Regions from separate parts of the Pectobacterium sp. PL64 genome, predicted to be linked through region 2. Evidence: predicted binding sites of a transcription regulator. Region 2 holds the regulator's gene; the other holds the start of a gene.

Region 1 (15,726 bases), 920 kb from region 2:
TGGAAAACGGTACGCTGAAACAAAATGAAGGCAAAGCCAATGTCCGTCTACTGTTGGAAAACGGTAGCGAATACGCTGAAGCAGGTACATTAGAATTCTCTGATGTCACGGTCGATGAAACCACTGGTTCCATCACGCTGCGCGCCATTTTCCCTAATCCACAGCACAACCTTCTCCCCGGAATGTTTGTACGCGCTCGCCTCGATTCCGGCGTTAACCCAACGGCCTTGTTAGTACCGCAGCAGGGCGTCACCCGCGATCCACGTGGTCAGGCCACGGCGATGGTGGTTGGAGAAGGCGATAAAGTAGAACCACGCACGCTTAAAACCAGTAAGGCAATTGGTGACAAATGGTTGGTTACCGAAGGCTTGAAAGCGGGCGATCGCGTTATCGTCACTGGTCTGCAAAAAATCAGACCTGGTGCGCAGGTGAAAGCTAAAGAAGTCGCTCAAGAAAATCAGCAGGCGCAACAAGCGTCAGCAGAACCCGCGAAGTCTTAAGACGTTCTAACAGGAGCCGGTATAATTCATGGCTAAGTTTTTTATAGATCGACCCATTTTTGCATGGGTGCTCGCCATCATGGTGATGCTGACGGGGCTGCTGGCAATTGTTAAATTACCGATTGCCCAGTATCCAACGATCGCACCACCCGCGATTGAAGTAACAGCAACGTATCCAGGGGCCGATGCATCAACGCTGCAAGATTCCGTGACGCAGGTTATCGAACAGAATATGAACGGTATCGATAACCTGATGTACATGTCATCAAGCAGTGACTCTTCAGGTACCGTGCAGATTACGCTGACCTTTGACGCAGGTACGGACGCGGACATCGCGCAGGTTCAGGTGCAGAACAAACTGCAACTGGCTATGCCGCTGCTGCCGCAGGAAGTACAGCAGCAAGGGGTTAACGTTCAGAAATCAAGTAGCAGCTTCCTCATGGTTGCCGCCTTCATCAGTGAAGACGGTAAAATGTCGCAGGAAGATATCGCTGACTACGTGGCGGCTAACGTTAAAGATCCTATCAGCCGTACATCCGGCGTAGGTGACGCGCAGCTGTTTGGTGCTCAGTACGCAATGCGTATCTGGCTGGATCCAAACAAACTGAACAACTATCAGTTAACTTCAGGCGATGTCACCGCAGCAATCAGAGTCCAAAACAACCAGATCGCAGCAGGACAGTTGGGGGGAGCTCCACCCGTTCCCGGCCAACAGCTGAACGCATCTATCATTGCCCAAACCCGACTCAACTCAGCAGAGGAGTTTTCTAAAATCCTGCTGAAGGTTAATGCTGATGGGTCTCAGGTTCGTCTTAAAGATGTTGCCCGCGTTGAGTTGGGCGCAGAAAGTTATGACACGATTGCACGTTTCAATGGTCAGCCCGCTGCTGGTATCGGTATCAAACTGGCAACCGGTGCGAACGCACTGGATACCGCGACCGCAGTAAAAAATTCATTGACCAAGCTGGAAGAGTTCTTCCCTTCTGGCCTGAAAGTGGTCTACCCGTATGATACAACGCCCTTCGTTAAGATCTCGATCAACGAAGTTGTGAAAACGCTGGTGGAAGCCATCGTACTGGTATTCCTGGTGATGTATCTGTTCTTGCAGAACTTCCGCGCCACGCTGATCCCAACCATTGCGGTGCCGGTCGTCTTGCTGGGGACGTTTGCTATTCATCTCCGCGTTTGGTTATTCCATTAACACCTTGACGATGTTCGCGATGGTTCTCGCCATCGGGCTTCTGGTGGATGACGCCATTGTCGTCGTGGAAAACGTGGAGCGTGTCATGGCGGAAGAAGGTCTACCGCCTAAAGAAGCGACAAAACGGTCCATGGAGCAGATCCAAGGCGCGTTGGTCGGTATTGCGCTGGTTCTGTCCGCGGTATTCGTCCCGATGGCGTTTACCGGAGGTTCAACAGGGGCAATCTACCGCCAGTTCTCCATCACAATCGTTTCTGCGATGGTGCTGTCGGTTCTGGTTGCATTGATTTTGACACCAGCGCTTTGCGCAACGCTGCTAAAACCCATCGCCAAAGGCGATCACGGTGAGAAGAAAGGCTTCTTCGGCTGGTTCAACAGACTGTTCGAGAAAAGCACTAATCACTACACCGACAGTGTGGCAAATATCCTGCGCAGCACAGGCCGTTATCTGGTCATCTATCTGCTGATTGTTGTAGGTCTGGCATTTCTGTTCTTACGTTTGCCGACCTCCTTCCTGCCAGACGAAGATCAGGGTGTTCTCCTGAACATCGTTCAGTTGCCTTCAGGGGCAACGCAGGAAAACACGCAGAAAATCATGGACAGAATGACGCAATACTATCTCGAAAATGAGAAAGGTAACGTCAAGTCTGTGTTTACCGTGACAGGCTTCGGGTTCTCTGGTCGTGGGCAGAATGCCGGTCTGGCCTTCGCAAGCCTGAGTGACTGGAGTGAACGAAGCGGCGCAGAAAATAAAGTCCAGGCGATTGCAGGCAGAGCTAACGCCGTCTTCAGCCAGTACAAAGAAGCTATCGTGATTGCAGCCAACGTTCCTGCGATTATCGAACTGGGTACGGCAACAGGTTTCGACTTCCAGTTGATTGACCAGGCTAACCTTGGGCACGCAAAACTGACTGAAGCACGTAACCAACTGCTGGGTATGGCGGCACAACATCCTGATACGCTGGTGCAAGTTCGTCCTAACGGGATGGAAGATACTCCGCAATTCCGTCTCGATATCGATCAGGAAAAAGCACAGGCGCTTGGTGTGTCACTGTCGGATATCAGTTCAACATTGGCAACCACGCTGGGTGGTTCTTATGTAAATGACTTTATCGATCGCGGTCGTGTGAAGAAAGTTTACGTTCAGGCCGATGCGCCTTTCCGTATGCTGCCGGATGACATCAAAAACTGGTACATCCGCGGTAGCAACGGACAGATGGTGCCATTCTCTGCATTCACGCAGAGCCACTGGGAATATGGCTCACCGCGTCTGGAGCGTTATAACGGCCAACCATCCATGCAGATCCAAGGTGAAGCCGCGCCAGGTAAGAGTACCGGTGAAGCCATGGCATTGATGGAAAGCTTCGTGACCCAATTACCGCAAGGTATCGGCTACGAATGGACGGGTATGTCCTATCAAGAGCGGTTATCAGGCAACCAGGCACCTGCAATCTATGCCATTTCACTGATTGTCGTGTTCCTGTGTCTGGCAGCGCTTTATGAGAGCTGGTCAATACCGTTCTCCGTCATGCTGGTGGTTCCATTGGGGATCATCGGTGCGTTGATTGCAGCGAATATGACAGGTCTTGAAAACGACGTTTACTTTAAGGTGGGCCTGCTAACAACCATAGGGCTATCGGCGAAGAACGCCATATTGATTGTCGAATTTGCTAAAGATCTGATGGAGAAAGAAGGGAAAGGACTGATTGAAGCAACGCTTGATGCCGTTCGTATGCGTTTGCGTCCAATCCTGATGACATCACTTGCCTTTATCCTCGGTGTAATGCCGCTGGTTATCAGTAGTGGTGCAGGCTCAGGTGCACAGAACGCCGTTGGTACTGGCGTAATGGGCGGGATGATTACAGCAACCGTGCTGGCTATCTTCTTCGTTCCGGTGTTCTTTGTTGTTGTCCGCCGCCGTTTTGGCAAAAAAGTAGACGACACAACAGCGCACTAAGTCTGAACATCCATCGATACCCCCTCTAAAAGGCCGCCTAGCGGCCTTTTTTACTTTTCCTGCCCTTTCCTCTCAACTCATTCTCACCAAACGAGCACAGTACCGTTTGTATCTTTATCCGCCGCTATAGTGACTTAGCGCATGCTGCAGCCTTGCAACAACATAATGGTTGATCCTGATGTCAAAAAAGCGCAACATAATAGATATGTTATAACATAACAAATGAGGCAACTATGAAAGCAGGTATTCATCCTGACTATCGCACGGTGGTGTTTCATGACACCAGCGTGGATGTTTATTACAAAACGGGATCAACGATTAAAACCGATCGAACTATTGAACTGGAGGGTACCAGCTACCCTTACATCACCATTGACGTTTCTTCGGCATCGCATCCCTATTATACCGGGAAGCAAAAAGAATATTCCAAAGAAGGCAGCACAGCGCGCTTCCAGCAGCGCTTTGGCAACTTCTTCAAGTAATCAGAGAGGGCTGTAAAATGCAGGTGCTTAGTTCGCTACGTTCAGCAAAGAATCGTCATAAGGATTGTATTGTGGTCCGCCGTCGCGGGCGAGTTTACGTTATATGCAAATCCAACCCGCGCTTTAAGGCCGTACAAGGCGGAAAAAAGAAAAAAGGTTAATCTTTCTCGACTTCATCCCGATACAGTCGGTGTTATGACGCTAACAAGACTGCACGGGATGATTCGCGTGAAAAAACTGCTGAAACAATAAGATAACGAGTACCAAAAGCCCTTATCCTCTGAGCAATCTCTTCGCATTCCTTCTGCCATTTCTCATATTTTCAGATAGAAATAATTAAATAAGCCGCAGACAAGTTTATTCTATGCTCATTGTTACAACAAAAAAATCTGAGGATTAATCAAAATAAATAGCAGTGAAAACCTTACCTATTATCCGCGAATTTTACGAACGTTTTTGCTATAGTCATATATAGAATGACGTAACCGTAACCAACATGGTATAGCTATACTTAAGGTTAAGTCATGAGATGTTGGTATTTACGCCAACCCTATTTCGCGACATAGTAGATACCAGGAGGGACGATAATCACTGTTTTCTCATTCATTACAGAACAAATCACAATGGTTCAACGCCCTGTCTGTAACAACATGAATACGAAACAACGTTAACGTTTTATCTTGTAAGTTTCATCAGTCTACCTGTTTACCAGGTGTTAACCGCAGTAACACTGAATAACGGCTTAACGGAGGGATTGATATGGATGAGTACACACCAAAACATTATGATATTGCCCAACTCAGATTCTTATGTGAGAATCTGTGTGACGAAAGCATAGCGACGTTAGGCGATAGCAGTCACGGCTGGGTCAATGATCCAACATCTGCGATCAATCTCCAATTAAATGAACTTATTGAGCATATCGCTACGTTTATTCTCACATTTAAAATAAAATACCCTAACGAAAGTGAGCTTTCAGAGCAGGTTGAAAAGTATTTGGATGATACTTACGTCTTGTTTAGCAACTATGGTATTAATGATGCTGAACTACGGCGTTGGCAGAAGTCCAAAGCAAAATTATTCGGAATGTTCTCAGGGGAGAACATCTGTACGCCTGCTAAAACTTAAGCAATAATTTATTTATATTTTTTTAACCACCAGGTACTGCTTGCATAGGCCATTATGAAAAAAATCGACTATTTGATGCGTTTGCGTAAATGCACAACCATTGACACTCTCGAACGCGTTATTGAAAAAAACAAGTATGAACTCTCTAATGATGAATTGGAGATGTTCTTTTCCGCAGCCGATCATCGCCTGGCAGAACTGACGATGAACAAACTCTACGACAAAGTCCCTACTGCCGTATGGCGCTACGTTCGTTAATTCCTAACGAAACGTATACAAAAACTGACATTAAATACACTGCGCCGATAATATTATCGGCCTTTGTTTTTATTATCTTTTTAACGTATTAATTGCGTAAGACTTGTAACAAATTGTATTTTTTATATTAAGTAAAAATGAATTCCTCCTCACACTTTACGCTTATTTCCCCGACACTCATCGTTTATAACAATCGCATTGATAGCATCCACGAATACTATATCCAGTGATGAAAACAGAGGTCGTAATAATTACCGCAATTATTACTCGCTAAGTAAACATACAAACTCATCTTCTCGAAGAAACAGAGATCGGTAAATGACATCTCTCGAGCAGAAAGTGGGGGCTCGGCTGTTATGTATGTCAGAAACGGGTTTATGGCAGAGAATGTAGTTTATATGCAGGAGATGAAGCGGCTAACGAGGGCAGAAATGGTGGAGGCCCTGCCAGCTACATCCCGGCACACACGTCTCCTGCTGCGGCTGCTTCCTTCCGGACCTGACCGAATCCACAGGTTAGTGTTGCGGGAGAACCGACAGGGCCTCCATTGACGACTTTATAACGGCTTGCACATGATAATCGCAACGTGTCACAAAGCGGTGGGCATTATCGGCGATGGGATAGGCAATTGCAAGCTAACACCGACTAACCGTTGTTTTCTTACCCACCCCACTGTGCCACTATGATGTTCAATCGGTTTAGGAACAGCAGGAATATCCGCGGATGTCAGAAGAAAACGATAATTTCCGCCAGCGCGTTTTTCAAATCGTCGCGGCAATCCCTTACGGAAAGATAGCGACCTATGGCGACATCGCGCAGCTTGCTGACTCGCCCAGAGCATCCCGACAAGTCGGCGGAGTATTAAAACGTCTGCCGAAAGACAGCAAACTTCCCTGGCATCGGGTAATCAATCGTAAAGGCGAAATATCGCTGGTCGGTGGAGACTATGTGCGTCAAAAGTCAGCACTACAGGCGGAGGGCATCATTTTCAATCGTCAGGGAAAAGTTGATCTTGCGAAATATCGCTGGCAATACGCGCCATAACGGCGCGTATCCAGATGAATTACCAGATGGTCTGTGGTGCCATAGATGATGAGTCAGGCTGCCCCTGAAGCATATGAGGAGTCTGATTTGTCGGGTTAGATATCATTGATCCCTGATTTTTCGCCGGTAAGGGAACAGAGGCGACAGGTACCAGCACCAAATCGGCGTTATTTACCCCGTTGCTAATAACCGGCAAGACGTTTTCCGTCACCATCACGATACGATTATCGATCGCAACGGCTGCACTGAGTAAGATACGCGCATTGGGCTGAATATCAGCCGGGTTATACGGTAACTCGAATCGGAAAGGTGCCTGCTTTCCTTCTGTACGCGTCACGCGCTGAGAGATCACTTTTGAAGGAGCATCGGCCAGCGATGCATCAGACACCGTAACGGTTAAAACGGCGTTGTGAGGGAGTGCAATGCGCTGACGAATATTCACCGTACCGGTTACCGCTGGCATTGCAACAGCGGGGCGCTGTGAAGAAACAGAGGTGACAGGTGCACCCGTTTGAGGAGAAACGCCATAATCACCCCTCTGTGCACATGCAACCAGAGTCATCGATAACGTGATACCGCCTAATATATGCCATAATTTCATTCGGTCAGTCTCCTTTATTATTGTCAGACTACCGGTATCGAAAACCGGCACTCATAAATAGTATGATTCACCCAACACAATAATGATGGTGCAAAATTCTGATATTTTCCTGAAATCCACACATTCATTGCAGTAAAAACCCATAAGAAAATATTTTACACCTTACAAAACAAACAGATAATTATTTATTCGCATCCATTGGGGCCGATACCATGAGTCAACCACTACAACACCTTCTCGACCTCCTGCATTTAGAGAAACTCGAAGAAGGGCTATTCCGCGGACAAAGCGATGATTTGGGGCTGCGTCAGGTCTTTGGTGGGCAAGTCGTCGGCCAGGCCATGTCGGCTGCCAAACAGACTGTCCCCGTCGAGCGCAACATTCACTCTTTCCACAGCTACTTTTTGCTACCCGGCGATAGCCAGAAACCGATTATTTATGACGTTGAAAACCTGCGCGATGGCAACAGTTTCAGCGCCAGGCGCGTTAGGGCTATCCAGAATGGTCGCCCTATTTTTTATATGACGGCCTCATTTCAAAGTCATGAAGAAGGGTTTGAGCACCAAAATGTGATGCCAAACGTCACACCACCAGAAGATCTGAAATCCGAGCAGGAAATCGCACAAGACATGCAGCACCTTCTGCCGCCCCGCTTTCACGATAAATTTATTCAGGCCAGCCCGATTGAGATACGCCCGGTTAAATTCCATAACCCACTAAAAGGCGAAGTAGACGAGCCAGTGCGACACGTCTGGTGCCGTGCCAGCAGCCCGCTGCCGGACGATAAGCGTATTCACCAATATCTGCTCGGCTATACGTCTGACTGCAATTTCCTACTTACGGCCTTGCAGCCTCACGGCGTTGGCTTTTTGGAGCCGGGTATGCAGGTCGCCACCATCGATCACTCAATGTGGTTCCACCGTGATTTCCGGCTGGATGACTGGCTGTTATATACCGTAGAAAGCACATCTGCATCCGGTGCGCGTGGTTTCGTTCGTGGGCAATTCTATACTCGGGAAGGCGTGCTGGTTGCATCCAGCGTGCAGGAAGGTGTCATACGTCGCCGCCAGCCGTAAACCTTGCAACAGCCTCGTAATGTAAAGGACCATCTCATCCGGGGTGGTTAGTTTAAGACTGATAATAAAACAGGCGTGGAGTCTCCCCCACGCCTGCTTACTGTATTCTGACTATCTCACGAATTAATTTACGCGTTCTTATTGGTTGTAAGCGCTCTCGCCATGGCTGTTGACGTCCAGACCTTCGCGCTCTTGATCTTCAGGTACACGCAGGCCGACAACCATGTCCGCGATCTTGAAGGCAATAAATGCCACCACGCCAGACCACACCAGACAAACAATCACGCTGAACAGCTGCACCCAAATCTGGTGTGCCATCGTCACGCCTTCCGCATAGCCAGTACCGCCCAGTGATGCAGAAGTGAATACGCCAGTCAGGATACAGCCAACGATACCGCACACGCCGTGAACACCGAACACATCACACGGTGTCATCCACACGCAGCCATCTTTTCAGTACCGTTACGCCCCACAGACCTGCAACACCACCGGCCAGACCGATGATCAGTGCGCCACCCACGCCAACCGTACCCGCTGCTGGCGTGATTGCCACCAGACCCGCGATACAACCAGAGCATGCGCCCAACAGAGAAGGCTTACCGCGGACCATCCACTCACCGCCAACCCATGCCAGAATTGCAGCAGCAGTCGCGACAACGGTGTTCAGGAAAGCCAGAGCGGCAATACCGTTCGCAGCACCCGCAGAACCCGCATTGAAACCAAACCAGCCGATGTACAGGATCGCCGTACCGATAAACACCATCGGCAGGTTATGCGGCTTGAAGGCTTCTTTGCCAAAACCAGCACGTTTGCCCAGCAGGTAAGCACCAACCAACCCAGCAACTGCGGCGTTGATGTGAACCACCGTACCACCAGCAAAGTCCAGCGCGCCATCCGCAGCCAGATAGCCACCACCCCATACCATGTGCGTCATCGGCAGGTAGGAGAACGTCAGCCACAGCGCAACAAAGATCAGTACAGCAGAGAAACGGATACGCTCAGCAATCGCCCCAACAATCAGCGCAACGGTGATACAGGCAAAGGAAGCCTGATAAGCCACGTGTACGAACTGATAGAAGGTGCCACTGATGGATTCAATCCCGATGCCTTTCAGCATAAAGGTGCTGAAACCACCGAAGAAGGCGTTACCTTCGCTGAAGGCCAGGCTATATCCGTAAACGACCCACAGGATACAAACCATCGCGAACGTTACGCTCACCTGCGTCATCATGGACAAAACGTTCTTAGAACGAATCAGGCCGCCGTAAAACAATGCGATGCCCGGTATAGTCATAAAGAGTACCAGTGCGGTACAAATCATAATAAAAGCGTTGTCCGCTTTATCAATCGTCGGTGTCGCAGCCATTGCCCAGGACGGGAGTAATGCCGCCACACCGAGACCTAATGAAGAGAGTAATTTTTTCATTTTCATCCATCCCTATTTACGTATCTACGTTAGGTGTTGTTAAAGTGCGGATTCGTCAGTTTCACCCGTACGAATACGGATAACCCTTTGCAACTCGGCGACAAAAATTTTGCCATCACCAATTTTTCCGGTGTACGCAGCTTTGCTGATGACGTCGATCACTTCATCCAACTGGTCGTCTGCAATCGCGATATCAATTTTTACCTTAGGTAAAAAATTAACGCTGTATTCTGCGCCGCGGTATAGCTCCGCGTGCCCTTTCTGACGACCAAATCCTTTCACCTCAGTGACGGTGAGTCCCTGGACGCCGACAGAAGATAACGCTTCACGTACATCTTCCAGCTTGAATGGTTTTATCACCACAGTAACCAGTTTCATTTATCTTCCCCCTAGCCATTACGTTCAGGCTTTCGCCCGTCACTTGTTCGATTACATGCTCTATGAAGTAGGTCTACGTCATGACTAAAGCAAAGGGTGTGCCATAAATGATTTATCTGGCACAAATCAGGAAAGAGAACGCGATTAACGATAAGAAAGGGCAAAAAGAAAACCCGGTGGGAAAGAAATGCAGGAAGAATTGGGCAAGAATTGCACTAACTTGGTGCACGAAGAGTATTTTCAGTGCAGTGCGGGGGAAAACCAGAATCACGATGCTTATTGATGGTGCGAAGCCATGAATAGACTGTCAGTCTGCACCAAACAAGGCGGTGCAGACCGAGAGACTATCCCAGATAAGTCTTAGTGCGCAGGATCAGGCTCAGTGCTGGTGGCTGCAAGATCCTCTCCAGCGAGCTGCAATTGATACATTTGATAATAGCGCCCCTGCTGTTGCAGCAGTTGCTCATGCGTCCCCCGCTCAACGGTTTGCCCATGATGGAGCACCATAATCGTGTCGGCTTCAACGATAGTGGAAAGCCGATGGGCGATAATAATCAAGGTTGTCTGTTCCCTGATAATGCGCAGCGCCTTTTGCACCGCCTGCTCCGTACCCGAGTCAATATTCGCCGTCGCTTCATCAAGAATCAGGATCTTAGGCGTTTGCACCAGTACCCGCGCAATCGCCAACAGCTGCTTTTGTCCGGTAGACAGGTTATTCCCCTGCTCGCCAATGCGCGTATGCAATCCTTCAGGGAAAGCCCGAACCAATTCAGCAAGCTGCACCACTTCCAGTACGCGCCAGACGGACTCTTCACTGATATCACGCCCCAGCGTCACATTCACAAACATGGATTCCGCCAGCACAACCGGATCCTGTTGCACCATTGCCACATTTTGGCGCAACACCGCATGAGAGAGCGTCGACAGCGGGCGGCCATCAAGCCGAATCTCCCCCTCATCCGGCGCGTAATATCCCATCAGCAAACTGGCTAGCGTACTTTTCCCGCTGCCAGTATGCCCGACCAGCGCGACGAATCCGCGCTCTGGTATCGTCAGCGAAATATTCTGTAGCACGCGTTTTTCTGTGCCATACGAGAAAGAGACATCGTCAATATCGACACGCCCCGTCGCCAGCGGACGCTCATCATCACCGTAGCGCTGCTTTTTGCCATCCATCAGTTCGAAGATACGCTCACCGGCGACAACCGCCTGCTGCAACATCGTTTGCTGAGTTGTCAGTTCAATCAGCGGTTCATTCAGACGGCCCAAATAGTTGATAAACGCGTACAAGACCCCGACGCCAACCGATCCCATTGAGCTGAAACCGAATTGGATTAACAAGCCACACAGCACCAGCGCGGCAAACAGGCTCAGCAACGGCCGCAGCAGGAAACCTTCCAGACGCAGGGCCTTCATCCGAGCTTCATAGTGCTCATGGCTAGAGGCCCCCAGTTTCTTGCCAAAGCGGGCCTGCTGGCGAAACTGCTGAATCACGCCCATACCATTAATCACTTCGTTGAAGCCATCATTAATGTCAGCCAGATAGCTCCGCACCTTGCGCACAATCGGCGTACTAAAGCGATGGTACAGCACCATGACCGTCGCTACCGCAGGGAAAATCATCAGTGCAACCAGCGCCATCTGCCAGTTAAGGCTGAACATCGCCACCAGCATCGCACCAACCAGCGCCGCACTGCGTAATACCGTTGACACCACCATGACGTACAGGTCTTTAACCACCTCGGTGTCATTGGTAACACGTGAAATCAGTTGCCCGACAGGTTGCGTATCAAATGTACTCAACGGCTGGCGCAACGCCGCATCCATCACATCAATGCGCAGTTGCTGGACGACACCAACCGCAACGCGGTTGAACAGCAGCGTCTGGAAATAGTGCAGCGAGGCCGCCAGAATTTGCAGCAGGATATAGGCCATTGCCAGGCCCGCCGCAATCGCCAGCGGGAACTGGCCTTTTGCTACCAAATCGTCAATGAAATAGCTCACCAACACAGGGCCTGAGACTTCAGCAATTGCAGCAATCCACAGCATCAGGACGCCCTGTAACAGCGGTTTTCGCCAGGGGGAACCATAGGCCAGCAGGCGTTTCAGGGTTGGCCAAAACTGTTGAGGGCTATTCATTTTTCGTTCCTTCCAACTGAGGCACATCATCCAGTGCCGCCTCCAGCTGTTGATAACGGTACATATCCCGATACCAGCCAGGTTGTGCCGCCAGCGTCCGGTGTGTGCCACGCTGCACCGTTTGTCCTTGCTGCAACACCACGATTTCATTCGCTTCGGTTAGGGCTGACAGGCGATGTGCGCTGATGATCAGCGTCCGCTTTTCGCCCCAGGTTTTGAGATTCTGCAAAATCTGGTGTTCCGTACGCCCATCAACCGCAGACAGCGCATCGTCCAGCACCAAAATTTCAGCATCCAGCAGCAGCGCACGGGCAATCGCGATGCGCTGTTTTTGACCGCCAGATAACATCACACCGCGCTCACCAACTTCAGTCTGGTAGCCCTGAGGTAAACGCAGAATATCGTCATGAACGCTGGCAAGCTGTGCCGCCTGTTCTATCTCTTGCTGGGTAGCATCAGGCCGACCCAGTGCGATGTTTTGCGCCACCGTATCGGAAAACAAAAAAGGCATTTGCCCCACAACGGCAAAACGGCTGCGCAGTTCATCCAACCGAATGGCGCTCAATGGACGATCGTGATAACGAATCTCTCCTGATTGGGTATCGAAATGACGCAATATCAACGCCAGCAGCGTACTTTTCCCCGATCCTGTCGGCCCACATAGCCCCAGCATATTGCCCGGCGCCAGCGTAAACTGAATATGTTGTAAAGCATCACGGGTATTATCCGGGTAGCGAAACGCGGAGATATTTACTTCCAGTACGCCCCGCTCGGCAGGCAGTGATTCCTCACCGTCTTTCACCACGAGATCTTCCGCAAGCAGCTGTCGAATACGGCTATATGCCGCGCTACCACGCTCGACAATATTAAACATCCAGGCCAGTGCCAGCATCGGCCAGATCATCAATCCCAGATACATGACAAAGCTGGTCAACAAGCCTAACGTCAGCGAACCGTTAATCACCATCCAACTGCCGCCGCCAATCGCCAGTAAATTCGACAGCCCCACGGCAATATAAATCGTGGGATCGAAGCGGGCATCCACTCGAGCAACATGCATATTTTTGGCACCAGCATCCGCCGCAGCTTGCGCAAAACGCGCGGACTGATAGTTTTCCAACCCGAAGGCTTTAATCATCCGAATGCTGGTCAAACCTTCCTGCGCCTGATCGTTAAGCGAAGAAAACGCGGCCTGTGCGGATTTAAAACGGTTATGTAATTGGGTGCCGTAGCGTTTGATAAAAATCGCCATGACCGGCATAGGAAGCAGCGCCAGCAGGGTCAGTTCCCAACTGATTTGAGTACACATAACAACCAGTACGGCACACCCCATCACCATCGAATCGACCAGCGTCAGCACGCCTTCTCCGGCGGCAAAGACCACGCGATCGACATCGTTAGTCGCACGCGCCATCAGATCGCCGGTACGGTGACGTTGGTAAAATGCCGGATGCTGACGGCTCAGTTGACGATAAAAATCCTCTCGTAGCTCAACCGCCAACTGGTATGACGCACCAAACAGAAATACTCGCCACACGTAGCGCAGCAGATAGACCATGACGGCAGTCAGCAGCATCACGCCAATCCACTTCATCATTTCGGTCATCGACATGCCGTGCTGCGTCACGCCATCGACGATCACGCCGACCAATTTAGGAGGCAGCAATTGCAGGATGGCAATCGCAATCAATAGCGCAACAGCACCCAGATAGCGCCGCCATTCGCGGCGAAAATACCAACTCAGTTGAGCAAAAAGTCTCACGCGGTTTTCATTCCAATAGCCAGACGGGTCATGACAGACTCAGACAAGTGATTATACAAAAGACGGATGGATGATGAATCACAGGGATAAGGGCAGTGCCGTGGTATGTTTGATTCGTTCCATAGCAAAGCTAGATGTTACATCGACCAGCCCGGGAATTCCATTCACCAGCCGCTTATAGAAATCATCATAGCTTTTCATATCAGCGACCTGAACCTGCATCAGGTAATCGTATTCGCCAGCCATACGATAGAAAGCCAACACCTCCGGCATGTCGGATACTACGCGGGTGAAGGTCTGATACCAGTCGCGGTTGTGCTGCTGCGTCTTCAATAAGACAAACGCCGTCAGCCCTAACCCCAGACGCTCATTATCCAGTAGCGCCACCTTAGCCCGGATGATCCCTTCTTCTTCCAGACGCTTCAGCCGTTTCCAACACGGCGTGGATGTCAGATTAACCGCATCGGCCAGCGTCTGTAGCGAAAGCGTGCAATCCTGTTGCAGCATATTCAGCAGTGTGCGATCAATTTTATCTAACATAGTTATACCTAATATGGTTTTATCTAATGTAGTTTTACCTAAAAATAGCGCTACTGATAGAAAACTCCCCCTACTTTCCCCCATTAAGAGAGAAAAGTAATGTTCTTCCCGCCCAGAATCGCGGTGATAGCATTATTGGCAACATCGACATAGCGATAACCTTACTGGCCTTCGTTACATGAGCCCCGCCGTCACCATAATTTCTGAGATAGCGCCTCGCTATGCGCTTTACTAGAAAGATAACCCACACATAAAGAATAAAAGGGTAAATAATTCCCTTAAATTAGCTAAAGGGAGATAAAAAGGTAATTTTTTTATCCTGAAAACTCGTTACTCTATTCGCATCACTGCCTAACTGAGTTTTCATCATGACCAATGCCTGGGTTAAAAATGCCATCAGCGCTATCGAAGCAGATTTTCAGCGTTCGGCTGATACGCATCTTATCCGTCTGACCCTGCCGGATTATCCGGGTATCTATTTTTACCTCAAAGATGAAAGCACACATCCCAGCGGCAGTCTGAAGCATCGCCTGGCGCGTTCTTTGTTTCTCTACGGGCTGTGCAACGGTTGGATTAAAGAAGGCACGCCGATTATTGAAGCGTCATCCGGCAGCACCGCCGTGTCAGAAGCCTACTTTGCACGCTTGCTTGGCCTACCGTTTATCGCCGTTATGCCCTCCTGCACCGCAAAAAGAAAAATCGAGCAAATCGCTTTCTATGGCGGCCGCTGCCATTTTGTCGAACAGGCAGGACAAATCTATGCCGTATCCGAACAGCTCGCGCAAGAGATGAACGGCCATTATATGGATCAGTTCACCTACGCAGAGCGCGCCACCGACTGGCGTGGCAATAACAATATTGCCGACAGCATTTACCGCCAAATGGCACGTGAACCGCATACCGTGCCGGATTACATCGTGATGAGCGCAGGAACTGGCGGTACGTCAGCCACACTCGGACGCTACATTCGCTATCAGGGGCTGGATACGCAACTGGTCGTCGTCGATCCAGAAAACTCCGTCTTCTACGACTGTTACCAGAAGCGTGATCGTTCCATCACTGGCCCGTGCGGCAGTCGGATCGAGGGGATCGGCCGCCCGCGTGCTGAACCGTCTTTTATTCCTGACGTCATTGATAGCATGATCAAAGTGCCGGATGCCGCCAGCATCGCAACGCTGTACTGGCTGGAAAGCATGTTAGGCCGCAAAGCGGGAGCCTCTACCGGTACCAACGT
Region 2 (15,726 bases):
TGTTCAGGGGTTGCCGCAGAATTGGCACCCGGCTCCGAACCTGATTGACCGGCATTATCTTCGCTATTGCTACCGCTCTTATATAGGAATTGACCGATGAGATCTTCAAGCACCATCGCTGACTTGGTGTCCTGAATCACACCGCCGTCTTTCAGGATCGCGGTGCCCATTTCCTCATCTTCAAACCCAATGTTCAGCGACAAATACTGTTCGCCCAGCAAGCCGGAGGTGCGAATGGCCAGAGAGCTGGTATCAGGAATATGATCGTAGCGCTGCTGGATATCCATCGCCACACGCGGCAGGTACGTTTTCTCGTCCAGCGAAATATCCGCTACGCGGCCAACAACCACGCCGCCAATTCTGATCGGAGAACGCGCTTTCAGCCCGCCAATGTTGTCAAACGTCGCATACAGACGATACGTCGGCTCGCTACCGATCGATTTAAGATCGGCGACTTTCAGGCATAAAAAGAGGATGGCAGCCAGCGCGATCAACATAAACACACCAACCCAGACTTCAGTTTTCTTTGTTTGCATCGACTCAGTTCCCAAACATCAGTGCTGTCAGCACAAAATCCAATCCCAGTACCGCTAACGACGAGTGCACGACGGTTCGGGTCGTTGCACGGCTGATCCCTTCAGACGTCGGGATCGCGTCATAGCCGTTAAACAGTGCAATCCAGGTCACGGTAATCGCAAATACGATACTTTTAATCACGCAGTTCAAGACATCCTGACGCCAGTCAACCGCGCCCTGCATGGCAGACCAGAAGAACCCGCTGTCGATGCCTTTCCAGTCCACACCGACCAGCGCGCCGCCCCAAATGCCCACCGCGACAAAGATCACCGCCAGCAGCGGCATACTGATTAATCCCGCCCAGAAGCGCGGCGCGACAACGCGGCGCAGCGGATCGACCGCCATCATCTCCATGCTGGAGAGCTGTTCTGTCGCCTTCATCAGGCCAATTTCCGCTGTCAGCGCGGAACCCGCACGACCCGCGAACAGCAATGCCGTCACCACCGGACCGAGTTCACGCAGCAGCGACAGCGCCACCATCATGCCCAGGCTGGCCTCGGCGCTGTAAGTCGTCAGGATGATATAGCCCTGTAACCCCAGCACCATGCCGATAAACAGGCCGGAAACCATGATGATAAGCAGCGACTGCACGCCAACGCTGTAAAGCTGTTTCACCAACAGCGGCCACTGTTTTCTGAATTCGGGTTTACCCACCAATGCATTAAACAGCATCAGCCCGGCGCGCCCAAACGCGGCACTGGTGGAGATTCCCTGACGCCCCAACGACGCCAACGTCCGTAATAACATGACTGCGTTAACCCCCTGAACCTAGCAGCGACGTTTTATAGTCGCCCGCCGGAAAACGGAAAGGCACTGGCCCGTCGGCGATACCATCCAGGAACTGACGAACCTGCGGGTCATTGTTTGCCCTCAGTTGATCCGCTGTCCCTTCCCCAATCACCCGCTTATCGGCCACGATATACGCGTAATCGGCAATGCTCATCACCTCCGGCACATCGTGAGAAACCACAATGCAGGTCACGCCCAATGCATGATTCAACTCGTCGATGAGCTTCACCAGTGTCCCGAGCGTAATCGGGTCTTGCCCGACAAAAGGCTCATCAAACATAATCAACTGCGGGTCAAGCGCGATGGCTCTCGCCAACGCCGCGCGCCGCGCCATGCCGCCGGAAAGCTCCGCGGGCATCAGTTTCGCCGCGCCGCGTAGCCCCACCGCTTCCAGCTTCATCATGACGATGCTACGCAACAGTTCTTCCGGCAGTTTAGTGTGTTCACGCAGCGGCCAGGCGACATTATCAAACACGTTCAAATCGGTGAATAACGCACCGGACTGAAACAACATGCTCATTTTCTTGCGCGCGTTGTACAACTCACTGCGCGACAACGTCGGGATATTCTCACCATCAAACCAGATTTCGCCGCTGTCTGGCGGTAGCTGTCCGCCAATCAGGCGCAACAGCGTGGTTTTACCGATACCGGAAGGCCCCATGATCGCGGTGACCTTGCCTTTAGGCACATTCAGCGTGATGTCCGTAAAAATCTCTCGCTCTCCGCGCCGAAAGCTAAGACCACGGATCTCGACCAGATTAGTTGCCTCATGGTTCATTATTTCCATTCCTTACCCATCAGTACGCTCATAAAGAGGTCTTTCACTCCAGCCTAACGGCTGGCTTTCATCAAGGTGCGAGTTTTACAAAAACTTACCGTCAGTTCTTGTCCAAAATGGCGGCACAAACCGTTACTGGGTTTTACTTATCGCGACAGGTTTTACTTTTTCGCCAAGCACCGTCAGAATTAGCACTCATCACAGAAAATGCTTTTTGTGCGAAAATCGTCCAGAAATACTGACTTATTCGACAACAAGCCGGTGATTATATCCTATTAAAGGACGCTGCATGCTTTTTGCAACACTACTCTTGTTCGTTGGTTTGCTACTACTGGTTTACGGTGCCGATCGTCTTGTCTATGGCGCCGCCGTGCTTGCGCGTTCTCTTGGCTTACCTCCTTTCGTCATCGGCATCACCATTGTCGGCTTCGGCACCTCGCTACCCGAGCTGATTGTTTCCGTTACCGCCGCCTTAAACGATCAGAACGATATGGCCGTCGGTAATGTTATCGGCTCTAATATCGCCAATATCTTACTCATTCTCGGCAGCGCAGCGCTTATTCGGCCGCTGACGGTACATTCGGCCATCCTGCGCCGGGAATTGCCGCTCATGTTGTCCGTCACTTTATTGTGTGGCGTTTTACTGCATGATAGCTACCTGAGCCGCACCGACGGCATAATGCTGCTCTTTGCCGCCATTCTGTGCCTGGTGTTGATACTTCGCATGGCGCAACAGGCGCAGCGGGAAGGTGGCGATAGCCTGACACGCGAACAGCTGGCGGAGCTCCCACAGGATGACAGCAGCCAGATGGTCGCCGTGCTGTGGTTGATTCTCGGCATGATTATTTTACCCATGGCCGCCCGTATGGTGGTGGATAACGCCACCGTCATTGCACGCTACTTCGATGTCAGTGAGTTGACTATCGGGCTGACCATATTGGCGATTGGCACCAGCCTGCCTGAGCTTGCTACCGCCATCGTCGGGACGCTGAAGAAAGAAGATGATATTGCGCTGGGCAACCTGATTGGCTCGAACATTTTTAATATTGCGATTGTTCTGGGCGTACCTGCTCTGCTCTCGCCGGGCGCACTGAACCCTCTGGCTTTTCAGCGCGACTATTGGGTCATGCTGGCGGCGAGCGTGTTATTAACCGCACTGTGCCTCAGCAAAAAACGCCGTATAGGACAGGGCGCAGGCGCATTATTATGCTGCGCGTTTATCGCCTATCTGACGGCCCTATTTTGCTTTTCATAAGCAGTTTTGTTTTTCATAAGACGCTCTGTTTTTCATCATAATCAGGACTATTGGTATGTCACAGTTTGAACAAGATGCTCATCTAAAACAGCAGTCTGACCGTGCACTATCCGATCATGCACCACAAGCCGATCACACGCGACAAAAGGCTCATGAACTACCAGCAGATTTCGATTTCCAGCAAGCGGGCAAGCAGGTACTGAGTATCGAGCGCGATGGGCTTGCGCAATTAGACCAGTACATTGATGACAACTTTACCCTCGCCTGCAAAAAGATATTCGATTGCCAGGGCAAAGTGGTGGTGATGGGAATGGGCAAATCCGGCCACATCGGCTGTAAGATTGCCGCGACCTTCGCCAGCACCGGTACGCCTGCTTTTTTTGTTCATCCAGGCGAAGCCAGCCACGGTGACCTCGGCATGGTGACGCCCCACGATATCGTGATCGCCATTTCCAACTCCGGCGAATCCCATGAAATTCTGTCGCTGATTCCGGTGCTGAAACGTCAGAAAGTGTTCCTGATCTGCATGACCAGCGCACCAGAAAGCACGATGGGTAAGGCGGCGGATATTCACCTGTGCGTTCACGTCCCGCAGGAAGCCTGCCCGCTCGGTCTGGCACCCACCACCAGCACTACCGCAACGCTGGTCATGGGCGACGCGCTGGCCGTGGCGTTGTTACAGGCGCGCGGCTTTACTGCCGAAGATTTCGCTCTTTCTCACCCCGGTGGCGCACTCGGCCGCAAACTTTTACTGCGCGTCAGCGATATCATGCATTCGGGCGATGAGATTCCCCATGTCCCACACGATGCCTCGCTGCGTGATGCGCTGGTGGAAATTACGCGCAAAAATCTGGGTATGACGGTAATCTGCGAGGCGGATATGAAAATTCAGGGCATCTTTACCGATGGTGACCTGCGTCGCATCTTCGACATGAATATTGACTTGAACAGCGCGCGCATTGCTGATGTGATGACCGCGGGCGGCATCCGGGTCGCACCGCAAACGCTGGCGGTGGATGCACTTAACCTGATGCAGTCGCGCCACATCACCTCCGTGCTGGTGGCAGAAAACGATCGTCTGGTCGGGATCGTCCATATGCACGATATGCTGCGGGCTGGCGTGGTTTAAAAAGAAAGGATAATAGTGAATGAGTGAAGTCAGGGCGCAAACCGATACCTGCTATGGGCCTGTCGATCAACAGGTACTGGATAAAGCCCGTGAGGTTCGCCTGTTAATTTGCGACGTTGACGGCGTGATGTCAGATGGTCTGATTTATATGGGTAATCACGGCGAAGAACTGAAAGCCTTTAACGTCCGCGACGGCTATGGTATTCGCTGCTTGCTGACGTCCGATATTGAGGTTGCCATCATTACCGGGCGTTCAGCAAAACTGCTGGAAGATCGGTGTAAGACGCTGGGCATTAACCATCTTTATCAGGGGCAATCGGATAAGGTTTTGGCCTTCAACGATCTGTTGGATAAACTGTCAGTAACGGCAAATCAGGTGGCGTATATCGGCGACGATATGATCGACTGGCCAGTGATGGCGCAAGTCGGGCTGAGCGTTGCCGTGGCAGACGCCCACCCGCTGCTGTTACCACGCGCAGATTATGTCACCCGCATTGCAGGAGGCCGTGGCGCAGTACGTGAGCTGTGTGATTTGATTCTGTTCTCTCAGGACAAGCTGGAGCATGCCAAAGGGTTGTCAATATGAGTAAAACCAAGCGTTGGCTCACCGCTTTTCTGGCCCTGTTAGTGCTTATCCTCATCGGCTGGAATATTGCGGATGACGACACGGTAGCGGCACCGGATGCGAACGACCCCGCCGTGCCGGTTTATACCAGCGAAAAGACGAACACGCAGGTATACAGCCCTGCGGGTAAGCTGAGCTACAGACTGATTTCGGAAAAAGCGGAATATTTCAACGACGAGCAGTTGAGCTGGTTTACCAAGCCTGTTGCCACGCTGTTCAATGAACAAGGCACAGCAACCTGGTCAGTACGCGCCGATCGCGCCAAGCTGACAAAAGACAAGATGCTCTATCTGTACGGCAACGTTGAGGTGAATAGCCTGACGAAAGACGCACAGCTTCAGCGCATCACAACGAATAATGCCCAGGTGAATCTGGTAACGCAGGACGTCTCTTCCGATGATGAAGTCACCCTGTACGGCGCCAGCTTCACGTCAAGCGGAATGAAAATGCGCGGGAATCTGCGTAACAAAACGGCCGAGTTGATCGAAAAGGTAAAAACCTCTTATGAAATCCAAAACCAATAATCTGATGCGTAACACCCTGATCGCCAGCTCGCTGTTCGCCGTCAGCGTTTCCGCTTTTGCCGTAACCGGCGATAGCAATCAACCTATTCACATTGATTCAGCACAGCAATCTCTGGACATGCAGGGCAACACGGTGACGTTCACCGGTAATGTTGTCGTGAAGCAAGGCACGATTGAAGTAAAAGCCGACAAGGTCGTCGTGACGCGTCCACAAGGCACGCAAGGCAGTGAAGTGGTGGAAGGTTACGGCAACCCCGTGACGTTCTACCAGATGCAGGACAACGGCAAACCGGTGAAAGGTCACGCGCAGAAAATCCGCTACGAGCTGGCCAAAGACTTTCTGGTGCTAACGGGCAATGCCTATCTGGAACAGCAGGACAGCAATGTCAAAGGCGATCGCATCACCTATCTGGTGAAACAGCAACAGATGGAAGCGACCAGCGACAAAGGAAAACGCGTGACGACGGTGTTGGTCCCTTCTCAGCTTCAGGAGAAAGAGAACAAGAGCCAGCCTTCTCGTTCTCAGCAACCGCAACCACGGGTCACTGAATAAGTTATGGCAACATTAACCGCAGAAAATCTAGCCAAGGCGTACAAAGGCCGTAAGGTCGTGGAAAACGTCAGTCTCACCGTGAATTCCGGTGAAATCGTCGGCCTGCTTGGGCCGAACGGTGCTGGCAAAACAACAACGTTCTACATGGTCGTGGGTATTGTTCCGCGTGATGAAGGACGAATCGTCATTGACGATGACGACATCAGCCTGCTTCCTTTGCACGAACGTGCGCTGCGCGGTATCGGCTATCTGCCGCAGGAAGCCTCTATCTTCCGTCGCTTAAGCGTGTATGACAATCTGATGGCAGTGTTACAGATCCGTAAAGATCTGACGACCGAACAGCAGGAAGATCGTGCCAATGAACTAATGGAAGAATTCCATATTATTCATTTGCGCGATAGTCTGGGACAATCGCTGTCCGGTGGAGAAAGACGCCGCGTAGAGATTGCGCGTGCGTTGGCAGCGAATCCGAAGTTCATCCTGCTGGATGAACCGTTTGCGGGCGTAGACCCGATCTCCGTACTGGATATTAAAAAAATCATTGAGCATCTGCGTGACAGCGGGCTTGGCGTGTTGATTACCGATCATAACGTCCGCGAAACGCTTGATGTCTGTGAACGAGCCTACATCGTGAGTCAGGGCAACCTGATCGCCCACGGTTCACCGACCGACATTCTGGCCGATGAACAGGTGAAACGCGTCTATCTGGGCGAAGGCTTCCGACTCTGATAGGGTAATATTTTATCTTTGCAGTACTTATGGGACGTTAGCGCGATTTATGAAGCAAGGTTTGCAACTCAGGCTTAGCCAGCAACTGGCCATGACTCCACAGCTCCAACAGGCGATCCGCCTGTTGCAACTGTCCACGCTTGAATTGCAACAGGAAATTCAACTGGCGCTGGAAAGCAATCCGTTGCTCGAACAAACGGATCAGCACGACGAAATCGAGTCATTTGAAAAGGCAGACAGCGATTCACTGGATACCGGTGAAGCCCTCGAACAAAGAGACATGCCGGAAGAATTGCCGCTCGATGCGACCTGGGATGAAATCTACTCCGCAGGCACGCCGTCGGGCACTGGCACCGACTATCGCGATGAAGAACTGCCGATTTACCAAGGCGAAACCACGCAAACGCTTCAGGATTACCTGATGTGGCAGGTTGAGCTAACGCCGTTTTCCGATACCGACGCGGCTATCGCGACTTCTATCGTCGATGCGGTGGACAACACCGGCTACCTGACCGTACCGCTGCAGGACATTCTTGACAGCATTGGTGATGACGACGTGACGCTGGAAGAAGTTGAAGCCGTACTCAAACGCGTGCAGCGCTTCGATCCCGTTGGCGTCGCCGCTCGCGATCTGCGTGATTGTCTGCTGGTGCAGCTTTCCCAGTTTGTCGACGACACGCCACGCTTGGCCGAAGCGCGTCTGATCGTCAGCGATCATCTTGATCTGTTAGCCAATCACGATTTCCGCAGCCTGATCCGCATCACGCGCCTGAAAGAAGACGTGCTGAAAGAAGCGCTGGCGCTGATCCAATCGCTCGATCCCCGTCCGGGACAATCGATCAACACCGGTGAATCCGAATACGTGATTCCCGACGTGCTGGTACGTAAAGTTCAAGGGATCTGGGCCGTCGAACTGAACACCGACAGCGTTCCCCGGTTGCAGATTAACCAGCAGTATGCCGCGCTGGGTAACAGCGCGCGCAACGACAGCGACGGGCAGTTTATCCGCAGCAATCTGCAAGAGGCGCGCTGGCTCATCAAAAGCCTGGAAAGTCGCAATGACACGCTGCTGAAGGTCACCCGCTGTATCGTCGAGCAGCAGCAGGATTTCTTCGAGCAGGGCGAAGAATTCATGAAGCCCATGGTACTGGCAGACATCGCTCAAGCGGTGGATATGCATGAATCCACCATCTCACGCGTGACGACACAGAAGTTCCTGCACAGCCCACGCGGCATTTTTGAGCTAAAATATTTCTTCTCCAGCCACGTTAATACCGATAGCGGCGGAGAAGCCTCGTCAACGGCAATCCGCGCGTTGGTGAAGAAGCTTATTGCAGCGGAAAACCCCGTGAAGCCACTGAGCGATAGCAAGCTTACGGCACTGCTCTCCGATCAGGGCATCATCGTGGCGCGTCGAACCGTGGCAAAATACCGAGAGTCTTTATCTATCCCACCATCGAATCAGCGTAAACAACTGGTTTGATCTCAACAGAGAAGGAAGACACTATGCAGCTCAACATTACCGGACACCACATCGATATCACCGAACCACTGCGTGATTTTGTGAATGGCAAGTTTGCCAAATTAGAGCAGTATTTTGACCGGATTAATCAGGTCAATGTGGTATTGAGAGTGGAAAAAGTTCAGCAAATTGCCGAGGCCACGCTCCACGTTAATGGCGGCGAGCTGCATGCAACCTCAGAGGCGGCAGATATGTACGCCGCGATAGATTTATTGATTGATAAGCTGGCGAGACAGCTCAATAAGCATAAAGATAAACTCAAGCAGCACTAATTTTCTCCTTTGCCGCTTGGCAAAGGACAAACTCGGCCCATCCATCGGGTGGGTCGGGATCACCAGAAGTGAAAGCGTCGTTAAGTGAAAATAAAATGAACCACGATCCCGTATTGCAGCTCAGCACCGTATTACGTCCTGAGTGCACCCGAAGCACCGTCCACTGCCAGAGTAAGAAACGGGCATTGGAAATTATCAGTGAGCTGGCCGCCAGGCAGCTTAACATTCCTTCGCAGATTATCTTTGATGCCATCCTGACCCGGGAGCGGATGGGCAGCACGGGAATCGGCGGCGGCATTGCCATTCCTCACGGTAAGCTGGAAGACGATAATGCGCTGGGTGCCATCGGTGTTTTCATCCAGTTAGAGCAACCGATCGCTTTCAATGCCATTGATAATCAGGCCGTTGATCTGCTTTTTGCCTTGCTGGTTCCAGCGGAACAATGTAAAACCCATTTGCATACCCTGTCGCTTGTTGCCAAGCGGCTGGCAGATAAAACGGTTTGCCGACGCCTGCGTGCGGCGCAAAGCGATGAAGAGCTGTACCAGATTATGACGGAAGCCGGTTAAGCCGGATGGTTGTTATGTTCACGATGACGGGCGATTCGCCGTGGATTCAGAGAATGCTTGCAATCCATGCGCTAAGCCGTCATTTTTTTAGCTATACATCACTTTATAAAAACAGTGGCAATGAAAATTCGCCATCACATTGCCAGAGGGGAGTCGTCAGATGGTGCTGATGATTGTCAGTGGTCGCTCAGGTTCAGGAAAATCTGTCGCCCTGCGCGCACTGGAAGATATGGGGTTCTACTGCGTAGATAACCTGCCAGTGGTTCTACTGCCAGAACTGGCTAATACGCTTGCGGCACGTAACATTTCCGCAGCAGTCAGCATTGACGTGCGCAATATGCCGGAATCACCAGAGATCTTCGAGCATGCCATGGAGCAACTGCCGCCCAGCTTCTCGCCTCAACTGCTGTTTCTGGATGCCGATCGCAATACGCTGATTCGTCGCTACAGCGACACCCGTCGCCTTCACCCGCTCTCCAGCAAGAATTTGTCACTGGAAAGCGCCATTGATGAAGAAAGCGACCTGCTGGAGCCGCTGCGTTCACGCGCCGACCTGATTATCGACACCTCAGAGATGTCGGTACATGAACTGGCCGAAATGCTGCGTACCCGACTGCTCGGCAAGCGAGAACGCGAGCTCACGATGGTGTTCGAATCGTTCGGCTTCAAACACGGTATCCCTATCGATGCGGATTACGTCTTTGACGTGCGCTTCCTACCGAACCCGCATTGGGATCCGAAACTGCGCCCGATGACCGGTCTGGATAAGCCCGTTGCATCCTTCCTCGACCGGCACACCGAAGTTCACAACTTCATCTACCAGACCCGCAGCTATCTGGAACTGTGGCTGCCGATGCTGGAAACCAATAACCGCAGCTACCTGACTGTCGCCATTGGCTGTACCGGCGGTAAACACCGTTCCGTCTACGTCGCCGAACAGCTGGCAGACTACTTCCGCTCACGCGGTAAGAACGTGCAGTCGCGCCACCGTACGCTGGAAAAACGTAAACCCTCGTAATCGTCGGCAAACCAGTACAATCAGGTAACCTATGACAGTCCGGCAAACGGTTGAAATCAAAAACAAGCTGGGCATGCACGCTCGCCCAGCCATGAAGCTGTTCGAGCTGGTGCAGAGCTTTGATGCAGAAGTGATTCTGCGTAATGACAGCGGCACCGAAGCCGAAGCCAGCAGCGTGATTGCTATGCTAATGCTGGACTCGGCGAAAGGGCGGCTCATCGAGGTAGAAGCGACGGGCCCAGATGAAGAACAGGCGCTTGCCGCCGTCATCGGGCTATTCGAAGCCGGGTTCGACGAAGACTAGCGATTTCCTTGTATGACGGGTATCTGCCAGCCTTCGTGACAAGGATCGCTTCACTTTCCTCCCCGAACCTCCTACTATCTACCTCTATAAATCATAATATTTTCTTATACCCCCTGCTCCTTTGGGTGCGGGGGGTTATTTTTATATCATCTGAAAATACCAACTGGAGAGGAGTATGACGAAACCTAACCTGACAATCAGTGAATTGGATGCAGAACGTCTGGATATGTTATTGGAGCAGCCCGCCTTTGCGGACAGCGATATCGCACAGGCGTTGAATGAGGAGCTGGATCGGGCGGACATTCTGCCTTCGGCATCAATTCCCTCACATGTCGTCACCATGAATAGTCGGGTGCGTTTCCGCGATCTGAATACCAACGAAGAGCACATCCGCACGCTGGTTTATCCGGCCGCGGTGAAGGACAGTCAGGAACCGCTGTCGGTGATGGCTCCGCTGGGCGCGGCACTATTGGGAATGCATGTGGGAAATTCGATCACCTGGCAGTTGCCAAACGGTGAAGAAACGCGAATTGAAGTACTAGAACTACTCTATCAGCCAGAAGCCGCAGGCGAGTACCACCGCTAAACCAGCAAGGTACGATGCCAATATCGACATAGAGTAACAGCCGTCGGACACTGCCGACGGCGACGGTTATTCACAAAGAGCAGGCTTATTCCCCTGCGATCTTCATCTCTGGCAGCAACACGGAACCACACTGGATATTGCTGCGGGTTTCGATATCGTTCCCCACCGTCACAATATTACGCAGCATGTCTTTCAGGTTACCCGCGATGGTAATCTCGCTGACCGGATACTGAATTTCGCCGTTTTCGACCCAGAAGCCGGATGCACCACGGGAATAATCCCCCGTCACACCGCTCACACCCTGCCCCATCAGTTCGGTCACCAGCAGGCCTTTGCCCATCTGTTTCAACATACCGTTGAAATCCAGACCCTGTCCGGCAATCCGCCAGTTATGGATGCCACCCGCATGGCCGGTGCTCTGCATTCCCAACTTACGCGCGGAGTAGCTTGTCATGAGCCAGGTCTGCAACACGCCCGCCTTCACAATGTCACGCGCCTGCGTCCGCACGCCTTCGCTGTCGAACGGTGTAGAGGCCAGCCCTCTCAGCAGATGCGGCTGTTCCTCAATCGTCAGCCACTCCGGCAAAATCTGCTGACCCAGCTTATCCAGCAGGAAAGTGGATTTACGATAAACGCTGCCGCCGCTGATGGCGCCAACCAAATGGCCAAACAGACCCGTCGCCACTTCCGCAGAAAACATCACCGGTGCCTGCATGGTCGGCAGTTTACGCGGGGACAGACGGGATAACGTGCGGCGTGCGCACTCTTCACCGACCCATTCCGGGCTGCGCAAGTCATCCAGCGCACGGCCGACGGTGTAGGCATAGTCCCGCTCCATATCGCCATTTACTTCGGCAATCACACAGCTGGACATGGAGTGGCGGCTAGAGCAGTAACTTTTCAGCAGACCGTGGCTATTGCCGAATACCTTAACGCCGTAGTGGCTGTTAAAGCTGCCGCCTTCGGTGTTGGTAATACGCTTATCAGCCTGTAAGGCGGCCTGCTCTGCGCGAGCGGCTAATTCAATGCCGCGATCCGCATCCAGCTCGGTTGGGTGGAACAGATCCAGATCCGGCGCGTCGAACGCCAGAAGATCGCGATCCGCCGGGCCAGCAAAAGGATCGACAGAGGTATAACGAGCAATATCCAGCGCGGCCTGTACGGTACGGGCTATCGCATCCGGGCTGAGATCGGTAGACGATGCGCTGCCTTTACGCTGTTGGTGATAAACCGTAATGCCCAACGCGCCATCGCTGTTGAATTCAACATTTTCAACATCACCATAACGGGTACTGACGCTAATGCCCGTCGTTTTTGACACCGCGACTTCTGCCGCATCAGAACCGGCACGCGCCAGTTCCAGCGCCTGAGCAACCGCGAGCTCCAGCGCTTTACGCTGCTCTGCAACCTGAGTAGTTATCGTCATTGTTCTGCCATAATGAGTGGAAGAAAGCTCACCATCATCATCCCCGCAACGAGCACGAAAGGGGCGTATACTCTCTATACTTCGCGCAGCCAACACGCAGGTAACGTGAAGTATGAGGAGCATAAAATGGTGTAGCATAATGCTTTCTAGTCTAACAGGATCTACGGACAATTTCGCACAAAGCCCAAAACCTGTTAGTATCAGCCTCTTTTTTCTGGTGGGCACGCTGTTCACCATCCCGGAGCCGCTACGCGTAGCGTTACGAATTGCTCCTGGACACTTTTTAGGAGCCAACCATGAAGCAAAAGTACGAAGACTGGCTGAATGACGTCCCCGATAACCAAGAAGACGACGAAGATGATGAAATTATCTGGGTCAGCAAAAGTGAAATAAAGCGCGATGCCGAAGCGCTGAAAGATCTCGGCGCGGAACTGGTCGATCTGGGTAAAAACGCCCTGGAGAAGATCCCGCTGGACGACGATCTGCGTGCGGCGGTGGAACTGGCGCAGCGGATCAAGAAAGAAGGCCGCCGCCGTCAGCTACAGCTGATTGGTAAAATGCTGCGCGCCCGCGATCCAGAGCCGATCCAAACCGCGCTGGATAAGCTGAACAACCGTCATAATCAGCAGGTCGCGTTATTCCACAAACTGGAACAGCTGCGCGACCGTCTGATTGAAGAGGGTGACGATGTGGTCCCCGATATTCTGGCGCTGTATCCTCACGCTGACCGTCAGCAGTTACGTTCTCTGGTGCGGAATGCGCAGAAAGAGAAAGCAACGAATAAGCCACCGAAATCTGCCCGCCAGATCTTCCAGTATCTGCGCGAGCTGGCTGAAACCAAAGACTAACGGCGATCGTGGGATGAGGAGCATGCCTCACTCATCCCACGTATTACCTATACTGTCTTATCGGTATTCAATCGGATTCGATCAATTCCGATCGCAACACCCCCTTCAGATCACAACCCGCCCAAATGCCAGGTTTTCACTTCCAGAAACTCGTCCAGCCCCAGAACCGAGCCTTCGCGCCCTAATCCTGACTCTTTCACGCCGCCGAAGGGGGCTAATTCGGTTGAAACCGCGCATTCGTTAATGCCAACCATGCCGCTCTCCAGCGCTTCTGCCACGCGGAACACACGCTGCAAATTCTGGCTGTAGAAGTAGGCGGCCAGCCCAAACGGCGTATTGTATGGCGCGCTGAATCACCTCTTCTTCCGTTTTGAAACGGAAACAAGGCGCGACCGGACCAAACGTTTCTTCCTGTGCCAGCAGCATCGCTTCGTTGGCATCAACAATCACCGTCGGCTCAAAGAAGCTATGGCCCAGCTTGTGCCGTTTACCACCGACCAGCGCCTTGCCACCCTTTTCCACCGCATCATTGACGTGCTTTTCTACCTTCTCGACCGCAGCATCGTCAATCAGCGGACCGAGTACAACGCCGTCATCCATACCGTTGCCGACTTTCAGCTTCTTCACTTCTTCCGCGAGCTGAGAGACAAACTCATCGTAGACGCCATCCTGAATATAAAATCGGTTGGCACTGACACAAACCTGACCCGCGTTACGGAAACGGTTAGCTATCGCGCCTTTCACTGCAGCCTGAATATCCGCGTCATCAAACACGACATAAGGCGCGTTGCCACCCAGTTCCATCGACACTTTCTTCATGGTCTCTGCGGCGTTGCGCACCAGCGTTTTCCCTACTTCCGTCGAGCCGGTGAAGGAAATTTTGCGCACTTTATCGCTCGCCATAACGGTATCGCTGATCGCCTGCGTATCGCCCGCCACGCCGTTGAGTACGCCATCCGGCACACCCGCCTGCTGCGCCAGCGCCAACAGGGCAAACGCAGACAGCGGCGTGTTGTTCGCAGGTTTGATGACGCCGGTACATCCCGCGGCCAGCGCCGGCCCCAGCTTACGCGTCAACATCGCCAGCGGGAAATTCCACGGTGTAATGGCGACAACGACCCCAACGGGTTCACGCGTGGCGTAAATCTTCGATCCGGGCTTAGCCGGCGGAATAATCTCACCGTTCGCCCGCTTGCCCTGCTCAGCAAACCACTGAATGAAATTCGCCGCGTAAACAACTTCGCCTTCGGCTTCCTGCACGGGCTTGCCCTGCTCGGCGGTCATCAACTCCGCCAGATAGCGTTTATTTTCCAGAATCAGTTCGTACCAGCGGTACAGAATTTCAGAACGCTCCTTCGCGGTTTTACGCTTCCAGGCAGGAAAGGCGGCATAGGCGGCGTCAATCGCCACCTGCGTCTCTTTCTTTCCCGCTTTCGCCACGCTGGCAATCGACTCGCCCGTCGCCGGATTCACGACCTCGAAGGTCGCGCCGCTCTGCTGCCATTTCCCCGCAGCAAAGTAGCCCGTTTTAAACAGTTCATGATTCTGCAGATTTTGTCCTGACATCGTGTTACCTCCTGAAAAGGGTCATATTCCATGACGTTATGAGGGAAGCTATAGATAATTCAGTATAGAAGTGATGGGCGGAGGCTGCGGTACTCTCGGATTAATCGTCAGAGTTACCGTTCCACCTCGCCCACTGAGATTAGTTGCTCAGCGCATGCTGATAGTCACGCAGGATCCCGGTCAATCGCCCGACAGGCACTGTTACGCTCGGCGGTAGCTGCTGTTCTGCCAGCATCTGCTGATAGAGTTCAAGCTCGTCCAACAGCTGCGTGAAATAGCGGCTGCGCGTGCTATCGCGTCGGGCCGAAATCACCTGCTCCGCCGTTGCACGAATCTGGCGATGAAAGGCAGAGAGCGCCGCGTTTTGCGGAATATCCAGCGTTCTCAGACGCTGGTGCATGATGATTAGCCACAATGCGAGACGATACTTGGCAATATCGTCAGGGAAGCGGCTCAGCAGCAGGAACAGCTGTTGATACAGCGCTGGCAGGTGGTTTTCCTTGCGACGCGCCGTGTTGGTCGTCAGCGCCGAGACCGCGCCATACACAAAGCGGTTCAGCAGCGTTCTCCCCGTGTGTGCCTTGGTGTTATCCCGGATTAACAGGATCACCATCAACGCCAGAAAACAACCGATGATCTGGCCAATCGCACTGTCCA

The links. Region 2 encodes sigma-54, which starts transcription at its own class of promoters, with help from an activator protein. Its sites were predicted from a motif close to GTTGGCACANNTTTCGCTNT; they were not measured.
Positions count from the first base shown of each region.
Region 1: the regulator sigma-54 is predicted to act here: its motif matches at 10,138-10,157, upstream of glnK (P-II family nitrogen regulator).

Region 1 covers NZ_CP092070.1:696,341-712,066, reverse strand. The annotation lists gene HP572_RS03085 (efflux RND transporter periplasmic adaptor subunit) at 1-500, shown strand, start outside; partial or broken gene HP572_RS03080 (efflux RND transporter permease subunit) at 529-3,658, shown strand; gene HP572_RS03075 (type B 50S ribosomal protein L31) at 3,892-4,140, shown strand; gene ykgO (type B 50S ribosomal protein L36) at 4,158-4,301, shown strand; gene tomB (Hha toxicity modulator TomB) at 4,900-5,268, shown strand; gene HP572_RS03060 (HHA domain-containing protein) at 5,323-5,526, shown strand; RNA gene ffs (signal recognition particle sRNA small type) at 5,968-6,064, opposite strand; gene HP572_RS03050 (MGMT family protein) at 6,250-6,570, shown strand; gene HP572_RS03045 (YbaY family lipoprotein) at 6,590-7,171, opposite strand; gene tesB (acyl-CoA thioesterase II) at 7,384-8,247, shown strand; partial or broken gene amtB (ammonium transporter AmtB) at 8,386-9,673, opposite strand; gene glnK (P-II family nitrogen regulator) at 9,713-10,051, opposite strand; gene HP572_RS03025 (SmdB family multidrug efflux ABC transporter permease/ATP-binding protein) at 10,412-12,190, opposite strand; gene HP572_RS03020 (SmdA family multidrug ABC transporter permease/ATP-binding protein) at 12,183-13,952, opposite strand; gene HP572_RS03015 (Lrp/AsnC family transcriptional regulator) at 14,031-14,492, opposite strand; gene HP572_RS03010 (PLP-dependent cysteine synthase family protein) at 14,861-15,726, shown strand, end outside.
Region 2 covers NZ_CP092070.1:4,842,722-4,858,447, reverse strand. The annotation lists gene mlaD (outer membrane lipid asymmetry maintenance protein MlaD) at 1-536, opposite strand, end outside; gene mlaE (lipid asymmetry maintenance ABC transporter permease subunit MlaE) at 541-1,323, opposite strand; gene mlaF (phospholipid ABC transporter ATP-binding protein MlaF) at 1,331-2,143, opposite strand; gene HP572_RS21840 (calcium/sodium antiporter) at 2,433-3,398, shown strand; gene kdsD (arabinose-5-phosphate isomerase KdsD) at 3,454-4,527, shown strand; gene kdsC (3-deoxy-manno-octulosonate-8-phosphatase KdsC) at 4,547-5,113, shown strand; gene lptC (LPS export ABC transporter periplasmic protein LptC) at 5,110-5,676, shown strand; gene lptA (lipopolysaccharide ABC transporter substrate-binding protein LptA) at 5,657-6,229, shown strand; gene lptB (LPS export ABC transporter ATP-binding protein) at 6,233-6,958, shown strand; gene rpoN (RNA polymerase factor sigma-54) at 7,008-8,441, shown strand; gene hpf (ribosome hibernation promoting factor) at 8,465-8,752, shown strand; gene ptsN (PTS IIA-like nitrogen regulatory protein PtsN) at 8,848-9,321, shown strand; gene rapZ (RNase adapter RapZ) at 9,482-10,339, shown strand; gene npr (PTS phosphocarrier protein NPr) at 10,371-10,643, shown strand; gene rnk (nucleoside diphosphate kinase regulator) at 10,819-11,229, shown strand; gene pmbA (metalloprotease PmbA) at 11,315-12,655, opposite strand; gene yjgA (ribosome biogenesis factor YjgA) at 12,952-13,503, shown strand; partial or broken gene HP572_RS21770 (NAD-dependent succinate-semialdehyde dehydrogenase) at 13,614-15,069, opposite strand; gene aaeB (p-hydroxybenzoic acid efflux pump subunit AaeB) at 15,209-15,726, opposite strand, start outside.